DNA from 4 places in the Rhizobium sp. BR 362 genome. Region 2 is predicted to be linked to each of the others. Evidence: predicted binding sites of a transcription regulator. Region 2 holds the regulator's gene; each other region holds the start of a gene.
The links. The regulator HrcA, encoded in region 2, represses chaperone genes, less so after heat shock. The targets are predictions, from matches to a motif close to GTTAGCACTCNCNNNNNGNGAGTGCTAAC.

Region 1 (7,228 bases), on a different contig from region 2:
CTTGCGGACATCGAAATAGAATGCCGAAAGCTCGACATTGGCAAAATCGATGAGCGCACGGGCGATGCGCTTGAAGTCGAAGGCGTCATAGCTTTCGCGTACGAGTTCATCGAGCTCCGCAAGACGGTGCAGCATGAGCTGCTCCAGCTCCGGCATATCGGCATGGGCGATGACTTCGCCCTTGTCATGCGCCAGAGTGCCGAGCATCCAGCGGATCGTGTTGCGCAGCTTGCGATAGGCATCGATGTTGGTCTGGATGATGGCCTTGCCGAGACGCTGGTCTTCCCAGTAATCGGTGGTCATGACCCAGAGACGCAGGATATCCGCGCCGGCATCCTTCATCACGTCCTGAGGCGCAACGACGTTGCCCTTGGACTTGGACATCTTCTCGCCCTTCTCATCCATGGTGAAGCCATGGGTGATGACCGCATTGTAGGGCGCGCGGCCACGCGTCGCGGCGCTTTCGAGCAGCGACGAATGGAACCAGCCGCGATGCTGGTCCGAGCCTTCGAGATAGATGTCGGCCGGCCACTTCAGATCCGGACGGTCCTCCAGCGTGAAGGTGTGGGTCGAGCCCGAGTCGAACCAGACGTCGAGGATATCCATGACCTGCGTCCAGGGCTCATTGGCCTTTTCGCCGAGGAAGCGCTCGCGCGCGCCTTCGGCGAACCAGGCATCGGCGCCTTCCTTGTCGAAAGCTTCCAGAATGCGGGCATCGACGCCGTCGTCACGCAGGATCTGACCTTCTTCGTCCACGAAGATGCAGATCGGCACGCCCCAGGCGCGCTGGCGCGACAGAACCCAATCCGGGCGCTGCTCGATCATGGCGCGCAGGCGGTTCTGGCCGGCTGATGGCACGAAGCGCGTGTCGTCGATCGCCTTCAGGGCGCGCGAGCGCAGCGTCGTGCCGTCGGCAAGGTCCTTGTCCATATAGACGAACCATTGCGGCGTGTTGCGGAAGATGACCGGCTTCTTCGAGCGCCAAGAATGCGGATAGGAATGCTTCAGCCGTCCGCGCGCGAAAAGCGTGTTCGTCTCGATCAGGGCCTTGGTGACCAGCTCGTTGGCATTGCCCTTCTTGCCGTTGTCGTCCATGACGCGGCCGCCCTCGAAGCCGGGGGCATCGGCGGTGTAGAAGCCGGCATCATCGACCGGGAACGGGATGCGCGTGGAGATCCCACGCGCTTCAATCTGGCGGGCATGGCTCGTCCAGGCGTCAAAGTCCTCACGGCCATGGCTGGGAGCGGTGTGCACGAAGCCAGTACCGGCATCGTCGGTGACATGATCGCCGTCGAGCAGCGGAACTTTGAAGTCGTAGCCGAGCGAAGCCAGGGGATGGGCGCAGATGCTCGCGGCGAGGTCATCGGCGGTCACGTCGCCCAGGCGCTTGAACTGCAGCTTTGCCTTGGCGAAGGATTCTTCGGCAAGCTTGTCGGCAAAGATCAGCTTTTCGCCCGGACGCGGGCCAAAATCATTGACGGCCTCGGTCACTTCATAGAGGCCGTAGGACACCCGCGACGAATAGGAGATCGCCCGATTGCCGGGGATCGTCCACGGCGTTGTGGTCCAGATGACGACGAAAGCATCGGCAAGTGCAGCCGGACCTTCGACGACCGGGAATTTCACCCAGATCGCATCGCTCTCGACATCAGCATATTCGACTTCAGCTTCCGCCAGCGCCGTACGCTCAACCACGGACCACATGATCGGCTTGGAGCCGCGATAAAGCTGTCCGCTGCGGGCGATCTTCAGGAGCTCGCCGGCAATGCGGGATTCGGCATGGAAGTTCATCGTCAGATAGGGATTGTCGAAATCGCCGGTGATGCCGAGGCGCCTGAACTCCTCGGACTGGACCTTGATCCAGCCGGCGGCGAAGTCGCGGCATTCCTGGCGGAATTCGTTGACGGGGACCTCGTCCTTGTTCTTCCCCTTCTCGCGGTATTTTTCCTCGATCTTCCATTCGATCGGCAGGCCGTGGCAGTCCCAGCCCGGAACATAATTGCTGTCATAGCCGCGCATCTGGAACGAACGGGTGATGACATCCTTGAGGATCTTATTCAGCGCGTGGCCGATATGGATGTTGCCATTGGCATAAGGAGGGCCGTCATGCAGCACGAATTTTTCGCGTCCGGCGGCCGAAGTGCGCAGCTTCTTATAGAGATCCATTTCCTGCCAGCGCTTGACGAGCTCCGGCTCCTTCTGCGGCAGGCCGGCGCGCATCGGAAAGTCAGTCTCGGGCAGGTAAAGGGTTTTCGAATAGTCGATCTTTTCAGCGGTATCGGTCATTGTTCTGACAATTGCCTCGGCGTCTCGGGCATTTTGCGCCGGAAAGGCGCAGCCATATGGGGATTTTTCGGCGGCGGAAAGCGCCTCGGGAACAGGCGCCCAAAACCCGGACCTTCCGGCAGCTTACAGCGCGCGGAAGGCCGGGCCAATAATTCGTATCGATGGGCTCAGCCGAAATTGGGTCATGGTTGGCGGTTCATAGGCGCTTTTTGCATGGAAAGAAAGAGGGATCAGCCGCCGGAAGGCATAGAAAAGCCGATCGGAGCCGGCCCAATCAGGCCTACGCTGCTGCCCGTGCAAGCGTGGCGTTCAAGAAAAGGCGATGAACCGGTCGATCTCACCGAGTGGGCGGACGCCGGCAAGCAGCGCCCTCGCTTCCTCTTCGTCCTTCCTGATCTGTGCCACCAGGGGATCGAGGCCGTCGAACTTCAGTTCGGGCCGGAGGTAGCCGAAGAAGGAGACGGAGCAGATCTGGCCATAGAGATCGCCGCTGAAGTCGAAAACGAAGGTTTCGAGCAGCGGCGCGCCATTGTCGGTCACCGTCGGGCGCCGGCCATAACTGGCGACAGCATCGCGAATGACGCCATCGGCGGCGCGGAAGCGCACGGCATAGATGCCGGCTTTTAACCGCGCTTCGGGTGGCAACCGCATATTGGCCGTCGGGAAGCCGAGCGAGCGACCGAGCTTTTCGCCGCCGATCACTTCCGCCTCGATGGTGTAGCGATAGCCGAGCAGGCCTGCGGCCTCCGCCACATCGCCTTCCACCAGCAATTCCCGGATGCGGCTTGACGAGACCACTTCGGCATTTTCATCGCGGTAAGCGTCGATTAGCGTGACGCCGAAGCCGTTTTTGCTGCCGGCGTTCATCAGGAAGGCCGGGCCGCCCTGGCGGTCATGGCCGAAATGGAAATCGAAGCCGGTGACGACTTCGGATGCATGCAGCCAGTCGATCAGAATAGAATGGACGAATTCATCGGCGGATCGCTGCGAAAAAGCCCGGTCGAAGGGATATTCGATGACGGCATTGAAGCCGATCGCCTCGAGGAGCCGCGCCTTCAGCGGCGCCGGCGTAAGGCGGAAAACCGGATGATCGGGCTTGAAGACGGTTCGCGGATGCGGCTCGAAGGTCAGCACCAGCGCGGGCACGCCGCGCTCCCCGGCGATCTCCAGCGCACGATCGAGCACGGATTGATGGCCGCGATGCACGCCGTCGAAATTACCGATGGCAATGACACCGCCTTTCAGATTGTCCGGCAGCGGCTCTCGGGTCTCATTGCGGTGGAAAACGGTCATCGGCTACCACTCTCTCAGACAAGGCGCGGCATCCACCACTTCGGCGAGGCCTGTTCGCGCGCCAGAAACGCGCCAAGCGCTGCCTCGTCGGTGTGACCGTCGACGACATATTCGCGAGCATGAATGCCATGGCTTACATATAGAAGATCGAGGCCGTAATCGAGCGCGCCGCGCACGTCGGTCGGCATGCCGTCACCGATCGCGACAACGCGCGACAACGGGAATTCGCCGCGCACTTCGCGGGCAGCGGTAATCGAGGCATCGTAGATCGGCTGATGCGGTTTTCCGGCGATCCGCGTCTCGCCGCCGAGCCGATCGTAATAAGCGGCCATGGCGCCGGCGCAGGGGATCATGCGGTGGCCACGCTCGACAACGAGATCGGGATTGGCGCAGATCAGCGGCACCTTACGGGCCGACCAGGCCCTCAGCATGTCGGTATAGTCGTCTGGAGTCTCGGTTTCGTCATCGAAAAAGCCGGTGCAGACGATGCTTTCGGCCTCTTCGGCCTCAACGCGCACGACATCCAGCCCCTCGATGATGGCGATGTCGCGCTCGGGACCGAGCAGAAATACCTTTTTCGGGCCCTCGGCAATCAGGCGGCGGGTGACGTCGCCGGAGGTGACGATCCGGTCATAGGCGCTGTCGGGAACGCCGATCTCCCGCAACTGCTGGACCACCTTCGGCGCTATGCGGGGAGAATTGGTGATGAGGACGACCGTCAGCCCTTCGGCGCGTGCAGCTTCCAGCGCCACCGGCGCGTCGTTGTAGACGGAGACGCCGTTATGCAGCACCCCCCAGACGTCACAGAGCGCCACGTCATAAAGTTTGCCGATCTCGCGGAAGCTTTCGATACGCTTGCCCATGCAGTCCTCGTGGTGAAAGAAATCACGGGCTGACATCGCAAACCGTCCGGCAAATTACAAGAGCAGAGCTCGGGTTTTTGCATTGCACAAAGCTCAAGCGGCAAACTGGGGTAAAAGCCGGCGATCTTCGGCTCAATGGACCCCAAGGGGGAAGGCGCTTTTACGACGGGCATGTGAGACAGGATTGGTCTGCCCTGTTAATCATCCGCGAAGAAGCCGAACAGCGCCGCAAAAAATTCACAGTGCTGTTCTTGACTCGTCCAGGAGCCACCCCTAAATCACCGTCGCTAGCACTCGCCGAGGCGGAGTGCTAACAAAGCCCCATACGGATCCGCCGCTGATCCGTGAATGTCATTTGATCGAGGGATTAGACAATGGCAAGCACCAATTTCCGCCCCCTTCATGACCGTGTCGTCGTTCGTCGCGTCGAGTCGGAAGAAAAGACCAAGGGTGGCATCATCATTCCGGACACCGCCAAGGAAAAGCCGCAGGAAGGCGAAATCGTCGCCGTTGGCTCTGGCGCCCGCGATGAATCCGGCAAGGTCGTAGCACTCGACGTCAAGGTTGGCGATCGCGTTCTGTTCGGCAAGTGGTCCGGCACCGAAGTCAAGCTCAACGGCGAAGACCTTCTGATCATGAAGGAAGCCGACATCATGGGCATCATCGGCTAATCCGGCCGGTTTCCCTTTTCCGATAAAGCTGACGGGCCATAAACCCGGACAACGCGAATTCAGGAGTTTCAAACATGGCAGCTAAAGAAGTAAAATTCGGCCGCAGCGCCCGCGAAAAGATGCTTCGTGGCGTCGACATCCTCGCTGACGCAGTGAAGGTCACGCTCGGCCCGAAGGGTCGTAACGTCGTTATCGACAAGTCCTTCGGCGCTCCGCGCATCACCAAGGACGGCGTCACGGTCGCCAAGGAAATCGAACTCGAAGACAAGTTCGAAAACATGGGCGCACAGATGGTCCGCGAAGTTGCTTCGAAGACCAACGACATCGCCGGCGACGGCACGACGACCGCAACCGTTCTCGCCCAGGCCATCGTTCGCGAAGGTGCCAAGGCTGTTGCAGCCGGCATGAACCCGATGGACCTGAAGCGCGGCATCGACCTCGCCGTTGCTGAAGTCGTCAAGGATCTCCAGGCCAAGGCCAAGAAGATCAACACCTCGGAAGAAGTCGCACAGGTCGGCACGATTTCGGCAAACGGCGAAAAGCAGATCGGTCTCGATATTGCTGAAGCCATGCAGAAGGTCGGCAACGAAGGCGTCATCACCGTTGAAGAAGCCAAGACCGCCGAAACCGAACTCGAAGTCGTCGAAGGCATGCAGTTCGACCGCGGCTATCTCAGCCCCTACTTCGTCACCAACCCGGAAAAGATGATCGCCGACCTCGAAGACGCGTTCATCCTCCTGCACGAGAAGAAGCTCTCGAACCTGCAGGCAATGCTTCCGGTTCTCGAAGCCGTCGTTCAGACCGGCAAGCCGCTCCTCATCATCGCTGAAGACGTCGAAGGCGAAGCTCTCGCAACGCTCGTCGTCAACAAGCTGCGCGGTGGTCTGAAGATTGCTGCCGTCAAGGCTCCGGGCTTCGGCGATCGCCGCAAGGCCATGCTGGAAGACATCGCCATCCTGACGGGCGGCACTGTCATCTCCGAAGATCTCGGCATCAAGCTCGAATCTGTCACCCTCGACATGCTCGGCCGCGCCAAGAAGGTCTCGATCTCCAAGGAAAACACCACGATCGTCGACGGTTCGGGCGCCAAGTCCGACATCGAAGGCCGCGTTGCCCAGATCAAGGCTCAGATCGAAGAAACCACCTCCGACTACGATCGCGAAAAGCTGCAGGAACGTCTTGCCAAGCTCGCTGGCGGCGTTGCCGTTATCCGCGTTGGCGGTTCGACGGAAGTCGAAGTGAAGGAAAAGAAAGACCGCATCGACGACGCCCTCAACGCGACGCGCGCTGCTGTTCAGGAAGGCATCGTACCGGGCGGCGGCACGGCTCTGCTGCGCTCCTCCGTCAAGATCACCGCCAAGGGTGAAAACGACGACCAGGAAGCTGGCATCAACATCATCCGCCGCGCTCTGCAGGCTCCGTGCCGCCAGATCGCTGAAAACGCTGGTGATGAAGCCTCCATCGTTGTCGGCAAGATCCTCGACAAGAACGAAGACAACTGGGGTTACAACGCTCAGACGGGCGTCTATGGCGACATGATCTCCATGGGCATCGTCGACCCGGTCAAGGTCGTTCGCACGGCTCTGCAGGACGCGGCTTCGGTTGCTTCGCTGCTGATCACCACCGAAGCCATGATCGCCGAACTGCCGAAGAAGGATGCCCCTGCCGGCATGCCGGGCGGCATGGGCGGCATGGGCGGCATGGACATGATGTGATAGGGCATTGGCCCAATCACAGGAATGTCCATAAAGCTTCGCCCATGCATCTTTGATGCTTCAGGCCGTCAAGCGGCCTGAAGTGGCGGCATGGACATGATTTGATAGGGCATTGGCCTTATAACGACTGTTCATTCCGGCACCGGAATTGACGAAGGGCGGCTCTCGGGCCGCCCTTTTCATTTATGTTGAACTAGCTGCGGCGCAAGGTTCAAGACATTTTCAAACTATGCAAATTTACGCAAATGGCCCCATTGCCGTTTTTATAAAAGCCCCTATAAATCGCAGCGCAATGATGTTCGAGGGATTGTTGCAGAGCACGTAAATTTTACTTGTTTTCAGTGCGCGTTACCCGCGGCTAGGCGCGGTCCTAACCTTTTATATAGATTGCGCGTATAGA
Region 2 (7,228 bases):
AAGCCGCACGCCCAGTGCGGTTTCGAGATCGCGTACCTGCAGGCTGACGGCGCCAGGGGTCACATGCAGCTCCCTGGCGGCGACTGTCATGCTCAGATGACGCGCCGAAGCTTCGAAGGCGCGCAGCGCCGAGAGGGAAGGCAGTTGATCCATCATGATTGAGTTCAGCTAAACGATCGAACGAAAAAGACTCGTTTGCAGGAGCCTCATGATTGCGGGATTATCCCATCAATCTCGAATGCTGACAAGAAACTGCATTTTCGCCCAGCATCGAGCCAAACTCATAGAATGGAAAATGGGAGATATCGCCATGGCGCAGAAATCGATGGGCGCGGCGGAGTGGGGCATGCTGTTGGGATTGTCGATCCTCTGGGGCGGCTCGTTCCTGTTCAACGGCATCCTGGTACACCAACTGCCGCCCTTCACCATCGTTGCGGCGCGCGTCGCCTTGGCGGCGATAGCCTTGCATATCATCGTCCGGATAACCGGTCAGGCGATGCCGCGCGACCGTCAGACCTGGGCGGCTTTCTTCGGCATGGGTGTCCTCAACAACGTCATTCCCTTCCTGCTGATCGTCTGGGGCCAGACCCATATCGCCAGTGGTCTAGCCTCCATCCTCAACGCAACGACACCGCTCTTCGCTGTCGTGGTGGCGCATTTTCTGACGACGGACGAGAAAATGACCGGCAATTGCCTGATCGGCGTTATCGTTGGTTTTGCCGGCGTGGCGCTGATGATCGGCCCGTCGGTGCTGAGCAGCCTCGGTTCGAACGTGCTGGCCCAGCTCGCCGTGTTGGGCGCCGCCTTCTCCTATTCGCTCGCCGGCATTTTCGGCCGCCGCTTCCGTCGCATGGGTCTTGCGCCCATCATCCCCGCCGCCGGACAGGTGACGGCCTCGACCATCCTGCTGTTGCCGGTTGCCCTTCTGATAGACCACCCTTGGACACTCAGCATGCCCGCGACGGAAACCTTAGTGGCACTGGCCGGCCTGGCGATCCTCTCGACCGCGATCGCCTATGTCCTGTTTTTCCGCATCCTGGCGACGGCGGGTGCCACCAATCTGATGTTGGTCACCTTCCTTATCCCCGTCAGCGCCATCCTGCTCGGCGCGCTGATCCTCGGCGAACAATTGCAGCCGAAGCACTTTATCGGCATGGCGATGATCGCGGTCGGCCTTGCGGCGATCGACGGGCGATTACTCGCTTTCAGGAGACGAAGCGTAGCGGCGGAATAGGACGGACCTTCCGCCTTTTCAGCACGCCAGATCGGCGACCACGGAATCGAGGATCAGCATGCCCGCCGGTGTGCAGCGCAGGCGGGAATTACCGAGCCGTTCGATGAAGCCGTGCTCCAAGAGAAGCTGCTCGCGCTTCGGATCAGGCTCCCGGCCGGAGAGCTGCTGCCATCGCACGAGATCGATCCCTTCTTTTAGCCGCAGGCCCATCAGCAACAACTCGTCGGCCTGCTCGTCGAAGCCGAGCATCTCCTGATCGACGATGCCGTGACCGTCGCGCTCGACCAGCTCCAGCCAGCTTTCCGGCTTCCGCTCGGTGGACGTCGCAAGCTTCTTCGGGCCTTGGGTCAGCCGGCCGTGGGCGCCGGGGCCGATGCCGGCATAGTCGCCGTAGCGCCAATAGGTAAGATTGTGGCGGCTCTCGGCGCCGGGACGCGCGTGATTGGAGACCTCATAGGCCGGCATGCCCTCGCGCTCGGTGATCTCCTGCGTCGCCTCATAGAGCAGCGCCGACTGGTCGCCATCCGGCACGATCAGCTTGCCAGCCTTATGCAGGCCGTAGAACGGCGTGCCTTCCTCGATGGTCAATTGATAGAGCGAAAGGTGATCCACGGCGTAGGAGATCGCCTCCTTCAGCTCGCGCCCCCATTCCTCGACGGTCTGGTTCGGTCGGGCATAGATGAGGTCGAAGGACATGCGCGGGAAGATCTCCCGCGCCAGTTTGATTGCTTTCAGCGCATCGGCGACGTCGTGGAGCCGGCCGAGGAATTTGAGATCGCGATCGTTCAGCGCCTGCACGCCCATGGAGACGCGGTTGACGCCTGCGGCGCGATAGCCGCGGAAACGCTCGGCCTCGACACTGGAGGGATTGGCTTCCATGGTGATCTCGATGCCGTCAGGCATGTGCCAGGTCCGGGCAATGCCGTCGAGGATCGTGCCGACCGTCTCCGGCTTCATCAGCGAAGGCGTGCCGCCGCCGAGGAAGACGCTGGTCACGGTCTTCGGGCCGCTGATCGCCCGCATCGACGCCATCTCCTTCAAGAAGGCGGCAGCGAAGCGCTCCTGGTCGACCGGTTGATGGCGGACGTGGCTGTTGAAATCGCAGTAGGGACACTTGGCCGCGCAAAAGGGCCAATGCACATAGATGCCGAAACCGGGTTCGCCGGTATCCGGTAACAATTGCGCCCCGCGCATCAGGTCCTGAGAATCTACGATTTCCACGGGGTTAGCTTATGCCTCCAGGCAGGTTTCGACAAAGACCTTGAAGGCACGGGCACGATGCGACAATGCATGCGAATCGCCATGCTTCCAGCCATGCTTCTGGTCGGCGCTCATCTCGCCGAAGGTGGTGTCGTATCCTTCGGGCTGGAAAATAGGATCGTAGCCGAAACCCTGGGTGCCGCGCGGCGGCCAGACCACGGTGCCCTCGACTTCGCCGCGGAAAAGTTCCGTGTGCCCGTCGGGCCAGGCGAGGCAAAGCACACTCACGAAGCGGGCGGTGCGGCTTTCCGGCGAGCTGGCACCGGCCTTCTCCAGAGCGGCCTCGACCTTCTGCATCGCCATCGCGAAGTCGCGGGTACCATCGGGCTTTTCCGCCCAGTTGGCAGTATAAACGCCGGGATCGCCGCCAAGCGCGTCGATGACCAGGCCGGAATCATCCGATAGCGCCGGCAGACCGGAGGCATGCGCGGAGGCCAGCGCCTTGATCGCGGCATTTTCCTCGAAGGTGGTGCCGGTCTCGTCCGGTTCGATGAAATTGAGATCGGCGGCAGACTTGGCGGTAAAACCGAGCGGGCCGATCAGGTCCCGAATCTCCTGGATCTTGCCGGCATTGTGGCTGGCGACGACGATGGTCTTGGTATCAAGTTTGCGCATATCCTGTCCTGTCATAGGCCCCAGATGCGGGGTTCGGCGCATTCCAGGCTGTTGCCGGCCGGATCGCGGAAATAGATCGAGCGGCCGCCGTTCGGCCAGTGAAAATCAGCTTCGATGTCGATCCCGGCAGCCTTCAGCTTCTGAGCCATCGCCTCGATATCGTTGCCGCTGACCCGGAAGCAGATATGGCCGTGTCCTTTCGTGCCATGCGGTGGCACGGGCAGGGCGCCCGGCTCGTGCGGCTTAACGGTTTCCTCGCTGTTGAAGATCAGCAGCACGCCCGGCCCGCAGCGATAAAAGACATGGCGGTTGCCCCCGCGCGAAATCTTCGGCAGTCCGAGAATGCCGCCATAGAAGGCCTCGGCTGCATCGAGATCGTCCGCATAAAGAGCGGTTTCGAGGACACTTTCGATTATCGCATTGCTCATCGAGTTAGCCCCTCACCCTAGCCCTCTCCGCGCTCGCGGGGAGAGGGGACGACCTCATATATGGACGCCTCCCGATTCCCATGAAGCTGAGGGATGACGGCAGGTGCGTCTTGCCCCTTCTCCCCGTCGAGACGGGGAGAAGGTGGCCGCCCTTCGATAAACTCAGGGGCCGGATGAGGGGCAAGCTGCACGCTCCGCATTTGCTGATATCCTCAGGCAATCGCCTGCTTCTGCAGCTCCACCAGTTCGGCAATGCCGTTTTTGGCGAGGTGCATCAGGGTTGTGAATTCTTCTTCGCTGAAGGGCGTGCCTTCGGCCGTGCCTTGGATCTCGACGATGCCGCCCGCGCCGGTCATGACAAAATTCGCGTCGGTCTCGGCGGATGAATCCTCGAGATAGTCGAGGTCGATCACCGGCTGGCCGGCAAAGATGCCGCAGGAAACGGCGGCGATATGATCCTTCAGGACACGGTCCGTCTTGATCATGTTGCGGCTTTCCATCCACTTCAGGCAGTCGTAGAGCGCGATCCAGGCGCCGGTGATCGAGGCCGTGCGGGTGCCGCCATCGGCCTGGATGACGTCGCAGTCGAGCGTAATCTGGCGTTCACCCAGCGCCTGTAAGTCGACGACAGCGCGCAGCGAGCGGCCGATGAGGCGCTGGATCTCCTGCGTGCGGCCGCCCTGCTTGCCTGAGGCGGCTTCGCGCTTCATGCGTTCGCCGGTGGCACGCGGCAGCATGCCGTATTCGGCCGTGATCCAGCCCTTGCCGCTGTTGCGCAGCCATGGCGGCGTCTTTTCTTCGAGGCTCGCCGTGCAAAGCACATGCGTGTCGCCGAATTTGACCAGGCACGAGCCTTCTGCGTGCTTGGAAAAATTGCGCTCAAATGACACTTTGCGCATCTGGTCGGTTTTTCTGCCTGAAGGCCGCATTCTACTCTCCTGAACGTTTATTGACCGCTTCTACGATCCACCGGCGGCTTTTGCAAAGGAAAAGCAGGTCGGAGGGCTTTGTTGCGGCAGCCTTGACATTTTTCCCTTTTGCCATTGCTAACTGAATGATTATATTTTGACTAAGGCTCAACAGAACGGATTTGACGGCGAAATGGGGTTCACGACATCGTCGGTTTCGGATGCCATTGCAGCGCTGGACGAACGCTCGAAGGAAATCTTCCGCCGTATCGTCGAAGGTTATCTGGAGAATGGTGAACCGCTGGGATCGCGCAATCTCTCGCGCTTGCTGCCCATGTCTCTGTCGCCGGCCTCCGTGCGCAACGTCATGAGCGATCTGGAAGAACTCGGTCTCATCTATTCGCCGCATATCAGCGCCGGCCGCCTGCCGACGCAGCTTGGATTGCGCTTCTTCGTCGACGCCTTCATGCAGGTCGGCGATCTCTCAGCGGAAGACCGCGCGACCATCGACCGCCAGGTGCGCGGCAGCAATCGCGACCAGCCGATGGAATCGGTCATGACCGAAGCTAGCCGCATGCTTTCGGGTATCTCGCGCGGCGCCGGACTGGTGATCACCTCGAAGAGCGATCCGGTGCTGAAACATGTCGAATTCATCCGCCTGGAGCCCACAAAGGCGCTCGCCGTGCTCGTCGGCGATCACGATCAGGTGGAAAACCGCATCATCGAATTGCCGGCCGGCGTTACCTCTTCGCAGCTTACGGAAGCGGCGAACTTTCTCAACGCCCACATGACCGGCCAGACGCTGCCGGAACTGCGCCGTCAGTTGCAGACGTTGAAAGAGAGTGTGCGTCAGGAACTCGATATTTTGTCGCGCGAGCTCGTGGAACGTGGGATCGCGGTCTGGTCCGGCGACGGGGATGACGGCAAGCCGACGCAACTCATCGTGCGCGGCCGTGCCAATCTGCTGGCCGAAGTCGGCGGTGCCGAAGATCTGGACCGGCTACGGCTGTTGTTCGACGATCTCGAAAAGAAGGACAGCCTGATCGAGATCCTGAACCTGGCCGAAAGCGGGCCGGGCGTGCGTATCTTCATCGGCTCGGAAAACAAGCTCTTTTCGCTCTCCGGCTCCTCGCTGATCGTCGCGCCCTATCGCGATGATGACGACCGCATTGTCGGCGCCGTGGGCGTCATCGGCCCGACGCGGCTGAATTACGCCCGCATCGTGCCGATGGTGGACTATACCGCCCAACTGATCTCAAGGCTGTCGCGGCCGGGGATTTGACGAAGGCCCTCCGCAGAGCGGGCAGCTCTATTGAAAGATCGTTTAGTCAGGCAGCAGGGTTCCCGATCCGCCCATCTCCGCCGGCATGTCCTTTTGTTTCGGCAGGCCGTCCCTCAGGTGCAGCACGGTGTTCTCGTAGTTGACATGAAGCATCGGCTGAAAATCGAGGGTTGGAATGATAGCGGCGTAGACATCGGTCACGCCCCACAAGGGATGCTCGGTCAACAGATGGCCGCCGCAAATCTTGCACCATTTGCGCAGGCTCTTTTCGCTTCTCTGATAACTGCCGATGTGATCGGCCCCCTTGGTGACGTGCACGGCTTCCGGCGGCCAAAGCGAAAAGGCGTTGACCGGCCCGGCCGACCACTCCCGGCAGGAGTCGCAATGGCAATAACCCATCGCCACCGGCTCGCCACTGACCGCGATTTCCACTGCGCCGCAGAAACATTTGCCCGAATGAGACTGGCTGCTGGACATGGATGCACCTCATGTCGTGTTGAAAACGGCCCGACTATACCTGGAAAGGCTCTTCGATAGTAGAAGCCTCAACGGAGGAGGCGTTTTCACCCAATTGGTATTCGGGCAAATATGGCCGGATTGCCGGGAAATGCCGGTTCTTGACGACAAAGCCTTGATTTTTTCCGGCCAAACCTCGATATCGGGCACATTCAAAAGACAAAGCAATTCGGAGACCGTCATGACTGACGAAACAACGAAGACCGGACCTGACGCCACGGCGACTGACAATCCCGCGGGCTTTGCGCAAGAGGCTGCCGAAACCGCTGATGCGGCCGAGCCTGCGCAGCCGGATCCGGTCGAGCTGCTTAAGGCTGAAAACAGCGATCTGCGCGACCGCTATCTGCGCCTTGCCGCCGAGATGGACAACTTGCGCCGTCGCACCGAGCGTGACGTTAAGGACGCCAAGTCCTATTCCGTCGCAAGCTTCGCCCGCGACATGCTGGCCGTAGCGGACAATCTGCGCCGCACGCTGGAAGCCATTCCGGCCGAAGCCCGCGCCGAAGCCGATGCCGGCCTGAAGACGCTGATCGAAGGCGTGGAAATGACGGAGCGCTCCATGCTGTCGGCCTTGGAGCGCCACGGTGTCCGCCAGATCGAGCCGGTCGGCCAGAAGTTCGATCCCAACTTCCATCAGGCGATGTTCGAGGTGCCGAACACCGAAGTACCGAACAATACGGTCGTGCAGGTGGTGCAGGCCGGCTTCGTCATTGGCGAGCGTGTTCTGCGTCCGGCGATGGTTGGCGTTGCCAAGGGCGGCCCGAAGGTGGCCGAGATTTCCGAACCGGGCGCCAACAGCCCGTTCGACGAAAAAGACGCCTGATCTTCAAGTCATGTATCAAAGAAAAGAGCCGGATGACAACGTCATCCGGCTCTTTTCATGAGCGTTTAACTCGCGTTGGGCCGCTAGAGTGGTCAAGCGTTTCAACGATTCGCTTTCCCGTTCTAACCCTTTGTTTTTTTGCACAATTCCGGACGAAAAACC
Region 3 (7,228 bases), on a different contig from region 2:
GGGGATGAGGCTGCCGTATTGCCGACGCCATCAGTCGTTCGAAGTTGACTGAGAGCCTCGGTATGAAGATCCGGTGTCAAAAATCTGAGGAACCCAAGCTGTCTGACTCGGTTGTTCAAGTGTACGACTTGAAGAACGGAGACCAAAATGAGCAAAACCGACGTTCATAAGCTCCAGAAGCGAGCCGAGCGACAAGTAAAGAACACCAGCGCCGGGGGCCATCTCGGCGGAACATATTTTGGTCAGCAGCCTGACGGCAAAACGATGTCGTCATCCAGCAATGACAACGCAAAAGCGCGCAAAAATGATGGAAGCAACTAGCTTCGTTTAGGTTTGGCCCGGATGGCCCGATGGGTGGTTCGAGCTCCCTCCCAATCTCTAGCGACAATGGCCCGCCCGAGCGGGCGGGCCACCATCGAAACCCTCAGAAGTCCATTCCGGCGCCCGGAGGTAAGGCCGGCGCGGATTCCTTCTTCGGCTTCTCGGCAATCATCGCTTCCGTCGTCACCAACAGCCCCGCGATCGATGCGGCATCCTGCAATGCCGTGCGCACCACCTTGGCGGGGTCGATAACACCCATGGCGTAGAGATCGCCATATTCGTTGGTCTGGGCGTTCCAGCCGAACGAAAAATCGGCGTTTTCGCGCAGTTTGCCGACGATGATGGAGCCCTCGGCGCCGGAATTCTCGGCAATCTGGCGGACAGGCGCTTCGATCGCTCGGCGGACGATCTCGACACCGACGCGTTGGTCGTCATTTTCGGTCTTGAGCCCGTCGAGCGTTTTGACGGCGCGCAGCAGCGCCACCCCGCCGCCCGGCAGGATACCTTCCTCGACGGCCGCACGCGTCGCATGCAGCGCATCGTCGACGCGATCCTTCTTTTCCTTCACTTCGATTTCGGTCGAGCCGCCGACACGGATGACAGCAACGCCGCCAGCGAGCTTGGCAAGACGTTCCTGCAACTTCTCGCGGTCGTAGTCCGAGGTGGTTTCCTCGATCTGAGCACGGATCTGCGTCACACGCCCCTCGATTTCGCCCTTCGACCCGGCACCATCGATGATGGTGGTGTTCTCCTTCTCGATCATCACCTTCTTGGAACGGCCAAGCATGTTGAGCGTGACGTTCTCGAGCTTGATGCCGAGATCTTCGGAGATGACAGTGCCGCCCGTCAGGATGGCGATGTCTTCCAGCATGGCCTTGCGGCGATCGCCGAAGCCCGGAGCCTTGACGGCCGCGATCTTCAGGCCACCGCGCAGCTTGTTGACGACGAGTGTCGCGAGCGCTTCGCCTTCGACATCTTCGGCGATGATCAGAAGCGGCTTGCTCGATTGCACCACAGCTTCCAGGATCGGCAGCATGGCTTGAAGGTTCGAAAGCTTCTTCTCGTGGATCAGAATATAGGGCTCTTCCAGTTCCGCCCGCATCTTGTCCTGATTGGTGACGAAATAAGGGCTGAGATAGCCACGGTCGAACTGCATGCCTTCGACGACTTCGAGTTCGGTTTCGGCGGTCTTGGCTTCTTCAACGGTGATGACGCCTTCATTACCGACCTTTTCCATCGCTTCGGCGAGGAAGTGTCCGATTTCCGGATCGCCATTGGCGGAGATGGTGCCGACCTGAACGATTTCGGAATTGTTGGATATCTTGCGGGCGTTGGTCTTCAGTTCCTTGACGACGGCATCGACGGCAAGGTCGATGCCGCGCTTCAGGTCCATCGGGTTCATGCCTGAGGCGACCGCCTTGGCGCCTTCGCGAACGATGGCCTGGGCGAGAACGGTGGCGGTCGTCGTGCCATCGCCAGCGATATCGCTGGTTCTGGAGGCGACTTCACGCAGCATCTGTGCGCCCATGTTTTCGAACTTGTCTTCCAGCTCGACTTCCTTGGCGACGGTGACGCCATCCTTGGTGATGCGCGGAGCGCCGAAGGACTTGTCGATGACGACATTGCGGCCCTTCGGACCGAGTGTCACCTTGACCGCATTGGCGAGAATATCCACCCCCTTCAGCATGCGTTCACGAGCATCGGTGTGAAATTTGACTTCTTTGGCAGCCATTTTTTACTCCTCCATAGGCAGCACAGTTTTGACTTGATGCTTGAAAGAAGGGACGCCTCAGGCAGCCTTCTCGTCTGCCGCCTGGACATCGATTATGCCCAGCACATCGCTTTCCTTCATGATCAGCAGATCTTCATTGTCGATCTTGATCTCGGTGCCGGACCATTTCCCGAAAAGGATGCGGTCGCCCGCCTTGACATCGAGCGGCTGGATTTGTCCGGCCTCATTGCGTGCGCCAGCACCGACGGCAATGACTTCGCCCTCCTGCGGCTTCTCCTTGGCGGTGTCCGGAATGATGATGCCGCCCTTGGTCTTTTCTTCGGACTCGACGCGGCGAACGAGAATGCGATCGTGAAGCGGTCGGAACGTCATGTTCTCCTCCATAGCAAACGATGATGATCAATGCCCCCTGACCGGACCGGACGAATGCCCGGATAGGTGCCGAAGCCCTCCGGCCTCCGGCGAAACTTGATCTGGTTCCGGAAACCACGTTTTCAAGGACATGAGCGAATTTTAGCACTCTGCACCTCCGACTGCCAATACGATCGAAAGAACCATGGATACGATTCAATGGCCCGATGCTTGGCAGCCCCAAGGCCGCCGCAGATGACGCAGTTTTGTCGGCACGACGGACGTTCCGGTCTTGCGTCGCCGATCCTTTCACGGGACAAGCATCACATGAGCGTTCCAAAGACACATCCCTTCGCCTTCGATCCAACCTATGGCATGCAGCTTGAGCAGCTTCTGGCAATCGAGCCCCCCGAGGAGGTCTCTGGTTTCGATGATTTTTGGACCGAGCGGTACCGGCGCGCGATCGCGGTCGATCCCCAGCCGAAACTCCGCCGCAGCCAAATCCGGCATCGCGACTGGCATGTTCTCGACATCACCTACACATCGACCGGCGCGTTTAATATCCGCGGCTGGCTGCTTCTTCCCCGCACTGGGGCTGTGCGGCGCGGTCTGGTCGTAGGCCACGGCTATGGCGGCCGGGATCAGCCCGACTTCGATTTGCCGGTGAAAGACACGGCCATACTGTTTCCCTGCTCTCGCGGCCTGTCCCTCAGCGCTCATCCGCCTATTCCGGCCGATCCCGGCGGGCATGTGCTTTACGGTATCGAAAAACCCGCTTCCTATATTATCGGCGGCTGCGTGGACGATCTCTGGCTCGCCGTCTCGACGCTTGTTTCCCTCTATCCCTGGCTTACGGGACATATCGGCTATAGCGGCATCAGCTTCGGCGGCGGCATCGGGGCGCTGGCGATCCCCTTCGATAGCCGGATCGATCGCGGGCATCTCGTGGTGCCGACCTTTGGGCACCGATCGCTATGGCTGAGCTTGCCGACGATCGGCAGCGCGCAATCCGTCCAGGAATACCAGAAGACGCATGCAAGCGTGCTTGAAACCTTGCGCCTGTTCGATGCCGCGAACGCGGCGGCCCGCATCAAGGTACCGATGCTCGTGGCTCCGGCCCTCTTTGATCCCGCCGTAGCGCCGCCCTGCCAGTTCGCTGTCGCGAACGCGCTGCCAAAATTTAACGAAATCTTCATCCTGGACGCCGGTCATTTCGACTATGTTGGCAGCATCGAGCAACATGCGGTGCTTCGCGAAAAAGTCGAACGATTTTTTAGGTGCCATGAATCGGGAATACCTGCGCTGGTATAGCGAGCGCCTGCATCGAGACATGGAGCTATTGGTGTTCGGCCATGCCGGCGCCAAGGTGTTGGTGTTTCCGACCAGGGAAGGGCGCTTCTGGGAATATGAGCAGCTCGGCATCGTCGCCAGCCTTGCCGACAAATTGCTGGCCGGTCATCTCCAGCTCTATTGCATCGAGGGTCTCGCCACCGAAACCTTCTATGGATCCCGGCACCATCCGGCCGAACGCATTCGCCGGCATGCCGCCTTCGAGGAATATATTCTAAATGAAGTTCTGCCGCTGATGGCGCAGAAGAACCCCCATGACTGTACCATCGTGCACGGCTGCAGCCTTGGGGCTTTCCAGGCCGCCAGCCTCGTCTTTCGCCACCCTCACCTCTTTCGCAAGCTCGTCGCCTTTTCAGGCCGCTATGATCTGACGATGAAGGTCGAATCCTTCGGCGACCTGTTCGAGGGCTACTATGACGACAATGTCTATTTCCACACGCCGACGCACTTCCTTCCAGGGCTTGCCTGCGAATGGCAGCTCGATAGGCTGCGGCAGATCGACATCGTTCTCACCATCGGTGACGCCGATCCCTTCCTCGACAACAACCGCCACCTGAGCCAGCTACTCGTCGACAAACAGGTCGACCATCAATTGCATGTCTGGGGTGGGCGTGCCCATCGGGCCGGTGCCTGGCGTAAAATGGCGGCGCTGTACATCTGACGGCGGGCTATAGCAAACGCCGTCACGACCACCGTTGCGGCGGCCTATCCTCAATCGATCGAGGCATCAAGGAACGGTCGGCTTACACCAAGCCGACCGGAATGGGCGCAAGTTCTTTGGCGGCACCATAATCGCGCTCGTGAGATCTGCGGTGACGCTTCTCGCGGTTCGAGGAAAAGTCGATGCGATTGTGCTCCATCATGCCATCCGGATAGGTTCCGGTGTCCTCGGTTTCCACTTCGGACTGAGCGGTGACGATTTTGAAATTCATCATGTTTCCTCCGGTGCGGCGCGGAAACGATTAGTCCCGCGCTTAGTTCCATGAGTAAACACAAAATTATTAAAAAATTAACTACGTTCGTTAATCAATTCGGGTGATCTCGCCATTCTCAGCCTGCGACGCCAAGCCTCACCGCGGCTGCTTGTTTGCCGGGAACATTTCCTCCAGCCCCACGTTCAACTCACGATTTTGTTTTGGAGGTCTCCATGGATCGATCCAAAATCGGCAACTCCAATCGATTTCGTTCCAATCCTTACTCTGACGAGTTTCAGCTTCGCCGGCCGTAATCCCAAGGGGATTGTGGCCGACATCGTCGCATGTGCTCGATCAACCGCCGACAGGCGGATAGATACTGGAGTAAATCATGGCCATTCTGATAACATCCGTACTTCTGGCGATTATTGGCTTATTCCTTGGCGGTGGCGGACTTTGGCTCGTCATGCTCGGCGGCAGTTTCTTCTATCTCGTCGCCGGCCTCATGTTCATCGTCACCGCGATATTGGTATTCATGCGCAAAGTGGCTGCCCTTTGGCTCTACGCGATCCTCGTGCTCGTCGCGCTTGTCTGGGCGATATGGGAAGTGGGCTTCGATTGGTGGCAGCTTGGTCCGCGCGGCGGCCTCATCATTCTGATCGGCCTTTGGCTGCTCACTCCCTGGATCAGACGTCCGCTGGGTTTCCGCAGCCCGGCCGGTGTCGACTACGCCGCAAATCCCTGGCCGCTTGCCATACCATTGATCGTTTCCATCCTGGTGGCCATCTATTCGATGACCACCGATCCGCACGATCGTTCCGGCGATCTGCCGACCACCGTTGCCGCCAATGCGCCGATGGGTGGCGACGTACCGAATGGCGAATGGCATCAATACGGCCGGACACCCTTCGGCCAGCGCTATTCGCCGCTCGATCAGATCAATGTGCAGAACGTCGCCAATCTGAAGGAAGTCTGGCGATACGAGACCGGCGACGTAAAGCGCCCTGACGATGTCGGGGAGACGACCTATCAGGTAACGCCGCTTAAAGTCGGCAACACCCTTTACCTGTGCACGCCGCACAATCTGGCGATCGCACTCGATGCGCAGACCGGCAAAGAGAAATGGAAATTCGACCCGCGTTCGGGAATGAACCCCGATCGGCAGCATCAGACATGCCGCGGCGTCACCTACTATCGCGATCAGACGGCAACCGCGGGAGCCCCATGCGCCGAGCGCGTCTATCTGCCGACGTCAGACGCGCGTCTGATCGCGCTCGATGCCGCCAATGGCAATATCTGCACGAGCTTCGCCGACAAGGGTGTGCTCCATCTCGAGGCCGGAATGAAGTATAACCCGGCTGGATACTACTACTCGACCTCGCCTCCCGTTGCGGTGGCGGGTAAATTGATCATCGGCGGGGCTGTCAACGACAACTATTCCACTCAAGAGCAATCCGGCGTCATCCGCGCCTTCGATATCAACACCGGCGCGCTGATCTGGAATTGGGATTCCGGCAATCCGGATCAAACCACACCCTTGCCGGCCGGGCAGACCTACACCACCAACTCTCCCAATAGCTGGTCGGTGTTCAGCGCCGATCAGGCCCTCGGCTTGGTCTATGTTCCGCTCGGCAATCAGGTTCCCGATCAGCTCGGCATGGGCCGGAGTGCTAATGTCGAGCGCTTCTCCTCCTCTGTCGTCGCGCTGGACATCAATACCGGCCAGCTCAAATGGGTGCAGCAATTCGTCCACCACGACCTCTGGGACATGGACGTTCCGGCCCAGCCCGTGCTTTTCGATATGACGAAAACCGATGGCACCGTGGTGCCCGCGCTTGTCGCTTCCACCAAGCAGGGTGACATTTATGTGCTCGACCGGCGCACCGGCGCGCCGCTCATTCCGTTTAAAGAGATACCGGCACCCGGCGGCGCCATTCCCGAGGATCATACCGCTCCGACGCAGCCCATTTCGGATCTGACCTTCTCACCCTCGCCGCTGCAGGAAAAGGACATGTGGGGGGTTACGCTGTTCGATCAGCTCGCCTGCCGCATCGCGTTCCACCGATACAAATATGAGGGCCGTTACACGCCGCCCTCGCTGCAGGGATCGATCATCTACCCCGGCAATTTCGGGACCTTCAACTGGGGCAGCGTCGCCGTCGATCCGGAGCGCCAAATCATGTTCGGCATGCCGACCTATCTCGCCTTTACGTCCAGGCTCGTCCCCCGCGCGAATGTCCCACCAAGAGGCCAGGACGAGAAAGGCAGCGAGCAGGGATTGAACCGAAACGATGGTGCGCCGTACGGCGTCTATATGGGGCCGTTTCTCGGTCCGCTCGGCATTCCCTGCCAGGCGCCACCATGGGGTTATGTCGCTGGTGTCGATCTTAGGAGCGGCAAGATCGCCTATAAGCATAAGAACGGCACGGTACACGACATGACGCCGCTGCCGCTGCCCTTCAAGGTCGGCGTGCCCGGCATCGGCGGACCGATCATCACCAAGGGCGGCGTCGCCTTCCTCGGAGCGGCTGTCGATAACTACCTGCGCGCCTATGACGTC
Region 4 (7,228 bases), on a different contig from region 2:
ATCAATTCTTCAACAGTCGGTTCGCCGGTTCGATTCATCAGATTCAGACCGTCTAAAAACCCTGTGCCTGGAGCACTCAGCAAGCTGCGGTCAAAAAAAGGTGCCGGCTCTCCTCGAAATCCAGCACATTGGTTGAAAACTCCTACGATGTCGCGTTAAGCGGCCTTGTCATGAGCTTTTTGGAGGTTTTCGGTACGATCGAAGCGTATTTCGACCGATTAGGTGGAGAGAGCGGCGACCAGACCCGATACGCCGACGATCGTGATGGTTCTTTTCATGTTGTAGGCGAGCGCGGTCAAACTGAATTCGCCGCGCACATTCTCCAATCGACGCATCAGAAACGCACCCTGATACATCCACTGCTTGATGGTTCCGAAAGGATGCTCGACGCATTCCTTGCGTTTATCCAGAATGTTAGGGTGGGCTGCTAGCCTTTCGGGGTCATGCGGTCGATGACCGCCTCATTTGGCCGGCGGCTGACCTGGCGAGATGCCGTGTTCGTGCATTGGCTTCTCAGAGTGCACTCTTTGCAGGCAGCACGGTTTTGATAATAAATCATCTCTTTGCCGCGCGCCAAGCCATGAAATACGACCGGCAGGCTTGCTCCACTCGGGCAAATGTAAACGTTATTCGCTGGATCGAAGCGGAATTCTTCCTTGGAGAAAAAGCCCTTGCCAACGGTCTTTCCGCCGATTGGCTTCGCCACATAGGCAGTAATACCCGCCTGTTCGCAGGCCTCAATGTCATCGATGCTGAAATAGCCTCGATCCGCCACTGCGTCGATCTGCTTGGCACCCAGCGCTTCCATCGCCACCTTGACTGTTGAGGCAAGCAGCCCTCTGTCGCCGACATCATTGCTGACTTCCTGTCCGGCGATCAGCTTGTGCTTAGCGTCAACAGCCAGTTGAATGTTGTAGCCGACGCTCACCTTCGCCCCGGGCGCCATGCGTCTGCTGTCCGGGTCAGTCAGCGATATCTGGTCTTCGCCTGTCTTGTCCAACTCTTCCAGAAGTGCTTTGTGCCGGTCGCGCTTACCTTGGATCGCCGCGATCTTCTCTGCCAATCTGTTGTCGCTGCCGCCAGAGTCACCTCGATTGCTTCCGACCTTATCGTCCCCAGCATCGCTTTCATCGAGCCGCTTCATGTAGTCGGCGAGTTTCTCGTCTGTCTTTTGTACAATGATCGAAAGCACCTTGCGGGTGAAATTGCGGGCCGGATTGTTCACTGCCTTGATCCGCGTTCCATCCACAGCAAGCAGCTCCCTGCCAAACAGGTCGAGTTGACGGCAAAGGATAACAAACTCGCGAAATACCTGCTTGAAGGCTGCGCAGTTCGCATGGCGGAAAGCAGCAATGGTACGAAAATCCGGCGTCAGATGGCGCAGAAGCCAGATCACCTCAATATTGCGATGAGCCTCCGCTTCCAGCCGCCGGCTTGAGCGGATGCGGTTCAGATAACCGTAGATGTACAACTTAAGGAGATCAGCAGGATCATAGCCCGGACGTCCGGTTTCCTTCGGTTTGACTCGAACAAATCCGGCCACGAAAAGATCCAGGCCATTTACGAAAGCCTCGATGAATCGAACCGGATTCTCCGGTCCCACATAATCGTCAACAGCTTCGGGCAGAAGCAACAGTTGAGAGCGGTTTCTTCCAGATAAATGCGCCATGGTCAAATCTACCATCAATCGCAACCGGCTGGAATCGTTGATGGAGTTTTTAGACGGTCTGATGGTGATGGATGCTGGCTATGAACCGGAAGCGCCTCATGAGACTTGAAGCTCCGAAGCACAGGAGGCTGACAAAGACAGGTGCCCCAAGAGAGGGAAACCTGTCTGCTCAGACTGAGCCGATTGTGCCGAGTGGAAAAAGCCAGCTCAAGGCGGCGCGGCCCCTCAATTTTCTCTCCGCTCCGTTTCCTATGCCACGACTTGAAGATCTAGGGACTGACCATTCGCGCGGCGAAGCGGTGCAGCTTGCGTCCGCGTGCCAGGCAATTGCCGATAGATGTTGAGATAGTCTCGAGCCATCCGTTCGGCGCTGAAGCGTTCCTCGAACTTCTCCCGTACTTTGCGCCGATCAAACCGCAACACCCACTCGATATTTTCCACTGCTTCCGTCACGCTATCGACCAACACGCCGGAGATGCCCTCATCGATTACTTCGGGAGCGGAACCGCAACGGAAAGCAATAACGGGTGTGCCACACGCCATTGCCTCTATCATGACGAGACCGAAGGGCTCAGGCCAGTCAATCGGGAAGAGCAGGGCGCCCGCATTGCCAAGGAAGGCTGCCTTCTGATGCTCGTTAATCTCACCAACGAATTCTACATTCGGTTGGTTTTTCACCATCGGCTTGATCACGGTTTCCCAATAGGCCTTGTCGGCATTGTCTATTTTGGCCGCAATCCTCAGCGGCATTCCCATCTTAGCGGCAATTCGGATGGCGCGATCCGGGCGCTTTTCCGGAGAAATTCGGCCGAGGAAGGCGAGATAGTTTCCGGCTGGTTTTTCTGTGAAGGGAAGCAGATCGAGGGGCAAGCCGTGATAAACTGTTCCCGACCAGTTGACGGGCGGCATTGGGCGACGCTGGTCGTTAGAGATGGACACCAGCGGAAGATCGGGGAAAGCCCTGTAGATCGGACGCAGATCTGGCAGGTCAAGACGCCCATGCAGCGTTGTCACGGTTCGGTCTGCAAACTCCCTAATGAGCGGGAAATGCATGAGATCGATATGGAAATGCAGCACGTCGAATTCGCGCGCCCGCTGGCGGACTTCCTCCAACATGATCACCTGGTGCGGTAGGGGATCCTTCACGGTGGGGTCGAGCCTGAGCGCGACGCCCGAGCACGGCACCAGTTCTGCGCTGGTAACGGAATCACCACTAGCAAATAGTGTGACATCGTGGCCTTGGCGGACGAGTTCTTCAGTTAGATAGGAGACAATACGCTCGGTTCCCCCGTACAGTTTCGGTGGAACACTTTCGGCGAGCGGTGCGATCTGAGCGATCTTCATCGGCAAAACCTCCTGGAGAAGCAAAGAGTCGTCGGCAAAAACCATGCCCGCGTCCCTAAAAGCACGCAGGGGCACAGATGGAGCTTCTAAATCTCGAACGGTTGTCTGGCACGTCCTCCTTTCCAATAGCTGCACAGGCCGAAGCCGACCGATTGACGTACTTGTAGTCTTCGGCGGTTCGTCTTTTTGGTGTCGATGGAGGGGGATGAATTTTGCGTCGCGTGGCTTTGATCGTCGCCGTCCAACGCTTTCAGGGCCGCAAGGATTTCGTCGTAGGAGACGATCTCGCTCATCCCGGGATAACGCCGAAGGGCCGGTATGGATTCGATCGCGGATATGTCGGACGCCCATGAGGCAAGGATTGCTCGCTTCTCATCCTTGCTGATGTTTTCGTTCGTCAGAACCTCACGCGGGTGACCGAAGTGCATTGCTGGGTGCAGCAGATGTCCGGCGCTGATCGCTGCCGTGGCAGCTTGTTGAGATACGGAATTCGTGTCGTTTACCTTTCGCATCGCGTTCGCCTCCTTGCAGAAGATGATTATTATGGTTTTTCATCCCGTTCGTTGCGGGGTAAGGTCCGCCCACCGAAGCGGGCGGACCATAGCCCCTTAGAAATCCATCCCAGCCCCTGCCGGCAAAGCAGGTGCGGTTTCCTTCTTTGGCTTCTCGGCGATCATAGCTTCCGTCGTTACCAGCAGACCGGCGACCGAGGCTGCATCCTGAAGCGCGGTACGCACGACCTTGACGGGGTCGATGACGCCTTGAGCATAAAGATCCCCAAATTCGTTGGTCTGAGCGTTCCAGCCGAACGAAAAATCGGCTTTTTCGCGCAATTTTCCTACGATGATCGAGCCTTCGGCACCGGCATTCTCGGCGATCTGCCGAACCGGTGCTTCAATGGCGCGGCGGACGATATCGACACCAACGCGCTGGTCGTCGTTTTCGGTCGTGAGATTGTCCAGCGATTTGATGGCGCGCAGCAGCGCCACACCGCCTCCCGGAAGAATGCCCTCTTCAATGGCCGCACGGGTTGCGTGCAGTGCATCATCGACGCGGTCCTTCTTTTCCTTCACCTCCACTTCGGTCGAGCCGCCGACGCGGATGACCGCGACACCACCGGCGAGTTTGGCAAGACGTTCCTGCAACTTCTCGCGGTCGTAGTCCGACGTGGTTTCCTCGATTTGGGCTTTGATCTGGGAAACCCGGCCATCAATCTCCGATTTCGAACCGACGCCATCAATGATCGTCGTATTCTCCTTTTCGATCGACACCTTCTTGGACCGTCCCAGCATATTGAGCGTGACGTTTTCCAGCTTGATGCCGAGATCTTCGGAAATGACGGTGCCGCCCGTCAGGATGGCAATGTCTTCCAGCATCGCCTTGCGGCGATCGCCGAAGCCAGGAGCCTTGACAGCCGCGATTTTCAAACCGCCGCGCAGCTTGTTGACGACGAGCGTTGCGAGTGCTTCGCCTTCGACATCTTCGGCAATGATCAAAAGCGGCTTGCCGGACTGTACGACCGCTTCGAGAACCGGCAGCATCGACTGCAGATTCGACAGCTTCTTCTCATGAATGAGAATGTACGGTTCCTCGAATTCGACCCGCATCTTTTCGGCGTTTGTTACAAAATACGGGCTGAGATAACCGCGGTCGAACTGCATGCCTTCCACGACTTCGAGTTCGGTCTCGGCGGTCTTTGCTTCTTCAACGGTGATGACGCCTTCGTTGCCGACTTTCTGCACCGCTTCAGCGAGATACCGCCCAATCTCTGGATCGCCATTGGCAGAAATGGTGCCAACCTGAGCGATTTCGGAATTGTTGGATATCTTGCGTGCATTGGTCTTCAGTTCCTTGACGACGGCGTCGACTGCAAGATCGATGCCGCGCTTCAGGTCCATCGGGTTCATGCCGGAGGCAACGGCCTTGGCGCCTTCGCGAACGATGGCCTGAGCAAGCACCGTCGCAGTCGTCGTCCCGTCGCCGGCAAGATCATTTGTTTTGGAGGCGACTTCACGCAGCATCTGTGCGCCCATGTTCTCGAACTTGTCTTCCAGCTCGACCTCCTTGGCGACGGTGACGCCATCCTTGGTGATGCGCGGAGCGCCGAAGGACTTATCGATGACCACGTTGCGGCCCTTCGGACCGAGCGTCACCTTGACCGCATTGGCAAGGATGTCGACGCCCCGCAGCATACGTTCACGAGCGTCGATGTTGAATTTGACGTCTTTAGCAGCCATATCTTCACTCCTCGTTAGGCAGCTTGGTTTGACTGGTGAAAATTTGCCCTGCGCCGTTTCAGGCCGCCTCTTTCTCGGCTGCCTTGGCATCAATGATGCCCAAGACGTCGCTTTCCTTCATGATCAGCAGATCTTCATTGTCGATCTTGATCTCGGTGCCGGACCATTTTCCGAAGAGAATCCGATCGCCGGCCTTGACATCGAGCGGCTGGATTTGTCCGGCCTCATTGCGTGCGCCGGCACCGACGGCAATGACTTCGCCCTCCTGCGGTTTCTCCTTGGCAGTGTCGGGGATGATGATGCCACCTTTTGTCTTTTCTTCAGACTGGACGCGGCGGACGAGAATGCGATCATGAAGCGGTCGGAACGACATGCTTTCCTCCAGTACATAAACGATGACGATGTTGTTCCCCTGTCCGGACCGGATAACCAGTCCGGGCGGGTGCAAAACCTCACACGAGCGCCTTGCGCGAAATGATCTGGTTTCCGGAATTTTCGATTTCAAGAGGAGAAAACGAAAAAATTAGCACTCTAGAGTGACGACTGCTAAACCAATGAAAAGGGGCAACAAACTCCCCTTTTTAGCCCGCAACTTCGCTCGTAATTGGGGTAGGGACACTGGCGTGTAAGGAACCGGCGTCCGCTACCACATTCCAATTCTGAAAAGCCTGTGGTCGCGTTCGCGCAGCCATGTCGTTGCGGAGGAGTTGTCCGGCGGCGAGTCAAGCGGCAATGGGACTTGAATCCAGATTTTCGCATTCCTAGCTGTTAGCTAGCCGAGGCTTGATGAGCTCGGTTACTATCGCACGTCTGTTCGGAGTGAGATCGATATGAAAGAAAAAATCGAATTTATCAAAGACCTCAGCATCGAGGAACGGGAAGAGGTCTTCGTCGACATCGCCCGCACCCTGGAGGGTACGGCACGCGAAGCCCTTTTCGACGGCAACAGGCACTTTGCCGCACTTTCGGCCAATATGGCAGAGGCAATCCGCGTCAATGCCGATGAACTCGCCCGCGACGAACCCGAAAATGCCGCGCGCGTACTGCAACAGGCAACTGCGATGATCTCGCAGTTCAAGGCAGTCCATCCTTACCACATGATCAGTCATTCCGTGCACTAAAACGCGCTTCGGCGCTCGCCGTCCGTTAGGATGACGAGCGCGCAACAAGAAGCCCGGATTGCTCTAGCTCGGCTTCGTATGGAAGCCCGAATCGGCAGAGATAAGCCGGCCGCACTCTTTCATCGCTCACGTCTACGCGCAGGATCTTGAAGGAGCGGTGAGCTCGCACAATATCAATTTCAGGCGAACATTGGTGGCATGAAAGGAGGAAAAATATGCCGCTGAACGATGTCCCTTGGACCCGGCCGGTAACCATCCGGCTCCAGTGTGGCCTGGAGCGCACTTTCACGGGCGTCTATGACGCATTGGATTTTTTGGAGAACGAGTGGCCTTTGCGCAATGGCGAGCGCCACGAGCGGGCGGTCAAGAACTGCCGCGGCGCAATCAATGGCGTTGTTCCCGCGGTCTTAGCGCGGGAGGCGTTCATAGCCGCATGCCTCGAGGCAGGAATGCCAGCCGTCATGTTGCCCTGGAAGGCTAGGCCGAACAGGCATCCGATGCGACCCCAGCGCACCGCTTCTCTGTAACTCTTGGCGGTACGATCCGCCTATACCAAACTAGGGATTGTTCGGCAGCGTCGTTCGATGCGGCGCTGCTCCGCGCGGGGCGGCTAGAAGTGTGGACTGCTCGTAAAGCGGCGATGGTCTGCCGCATGCGTCGACGCTAGAGCCACGGTGAGTTGCTTTAAGGTGGCAACTCCGTACCTCTGTGCTCATTCCGGCGGCCTTATCCATGAGGATTCACCGATCTATAGGAGGACCATCCGCGCGGTACGCAGGTCTTTGCATACCACCTTCCCTCACGTTTTGGCGCCTAAAGCGTTGAAAAGAACCGGGCCCGAGACGGGCCCGTCCTTA

Region 1: a site for HrcA is predicted at 4,729-4,757, ahead of groES (co-chaperone GroES). Genes of this name have one in related genera too.
Region 3: a site for HrcA is predicted at 2,566-2,594, ahead of groES (co-chaperone GroES). Genes of this name have one in related genera too.
Region 4: a site for HrcA is predicted at 5,773-5,801, ahead of groES (co-chaperone GroES). Genes of this name have one in related genera too.

The regions. Positions count from the first base shown of each region.
Region 1 covers NZ_JARWGH010000003.1:36,297-43,524, reverse strand. Annotated here, with positions in the region: gene ileS (isoleucine--tRNA ligase) at 1-2,286, opposite strand, end outside; gene QDY28_RS04560 (bifunctional riboflavin kinase/FAD synthetase) at 2,596-3,579, opposite strand; gene QDY28_RS04555 (TIGR01459 family HAD-type hydrolase) at 3,594-4,442, opposite strand; gene groES (co-chaperone GroES) at 4,817-5,113, shown strand; gene groL (chaperonin GroEL) at 5,188-6,828, shown strand.
Region 2 covers NZ_JARWGH010000004.1:277,381-284,608, forward strand. Annotated here, with positions in the region: gene gcvA (transcriptional regulator GcvA) at 1-156, opposite strand, end outside; gene QDY28_RS07930 (DMT family transporter) at 311-1,234, shown strand; gene hemW (radical SAM family heme chaperone HemW) at 1,253-2,428, opposite strand; gene rdgB (RdgB/HAM1 family non-canonical purine NTP pyrophosphatase) at 2,465-3,109, opposite strand; gene QDY28_RS07945 (VOC family protein) at 3,121-3,537, opposite strand; gene rph (ribonuclease PH) at 3,750-4,466, opposite strand; gene hrcA (heat-inducible transcriptional repressor HrcA) at 4,639-5,727, shown strand; gene QDY28_RS07960 (GFA family protein) at 5,770-6,204, opposite strand; gene grpE (nucleotide exchange factor GrpE) at 6,425-7,066, shown strand.
Region 3 covers NZ_JARWGH010000050.1:6,094-13,321, forward strand. Annotated here, with positions in the region: gene QDY28_RS28790 (hypothetical protein) at 148-321, shown strand; gene groL (chaperonin GroEL) at 425-2,053, opposite strand; gene groES (co-chaperone GroES) at 2,111-2,425, opposite strand; gene QDY28_RS28805 (acetylxylan esterase) at 2,732-3,715, shown strand; gene QDY28_RS28810 (esterase family protein) at 3,687-4,415, shown strand; gene QDY28_RS28815 (hypothetical protein) at 4,498-4,689, opposite strand; gene QDY28_RS28820 (glucose/quinate/shikimate family membrane-bound PQQ-dependent dehydrogenase) at 5,060-7,228, shown strand, end outside.
Region 4 covers NZ_JARWGH010000026.1:27,405-34,632, reverse strand. Annotated here, with positions in the region: partial or broken gene tnpC (IS66 family transposase) at 1-38, opposite strand, end outside; gene QDY28_RS23435 (IS1182 family transposase) at 428-1,684, opposite strand; gene QDY28_RS23430 (glycosyltransferase family 4 protein) at 1,919-3,013, opposite strand; gene QDY28_RS23425 (hypothetical protein) at 3,100-3,525, opposite strand; gene groL (chaperonin GroEL) at 3,622-5,250, opposite strand; gene groES (co-chaperone GroES) at 5,309-5,623, opposite strand; gene QDY28_RS23410 (hypothetical protein) at 6,081-6,371, shown strand; gene QDY28_RS23405 (DUF982 domain-containing protein) at 6,587-6,898, shown strand.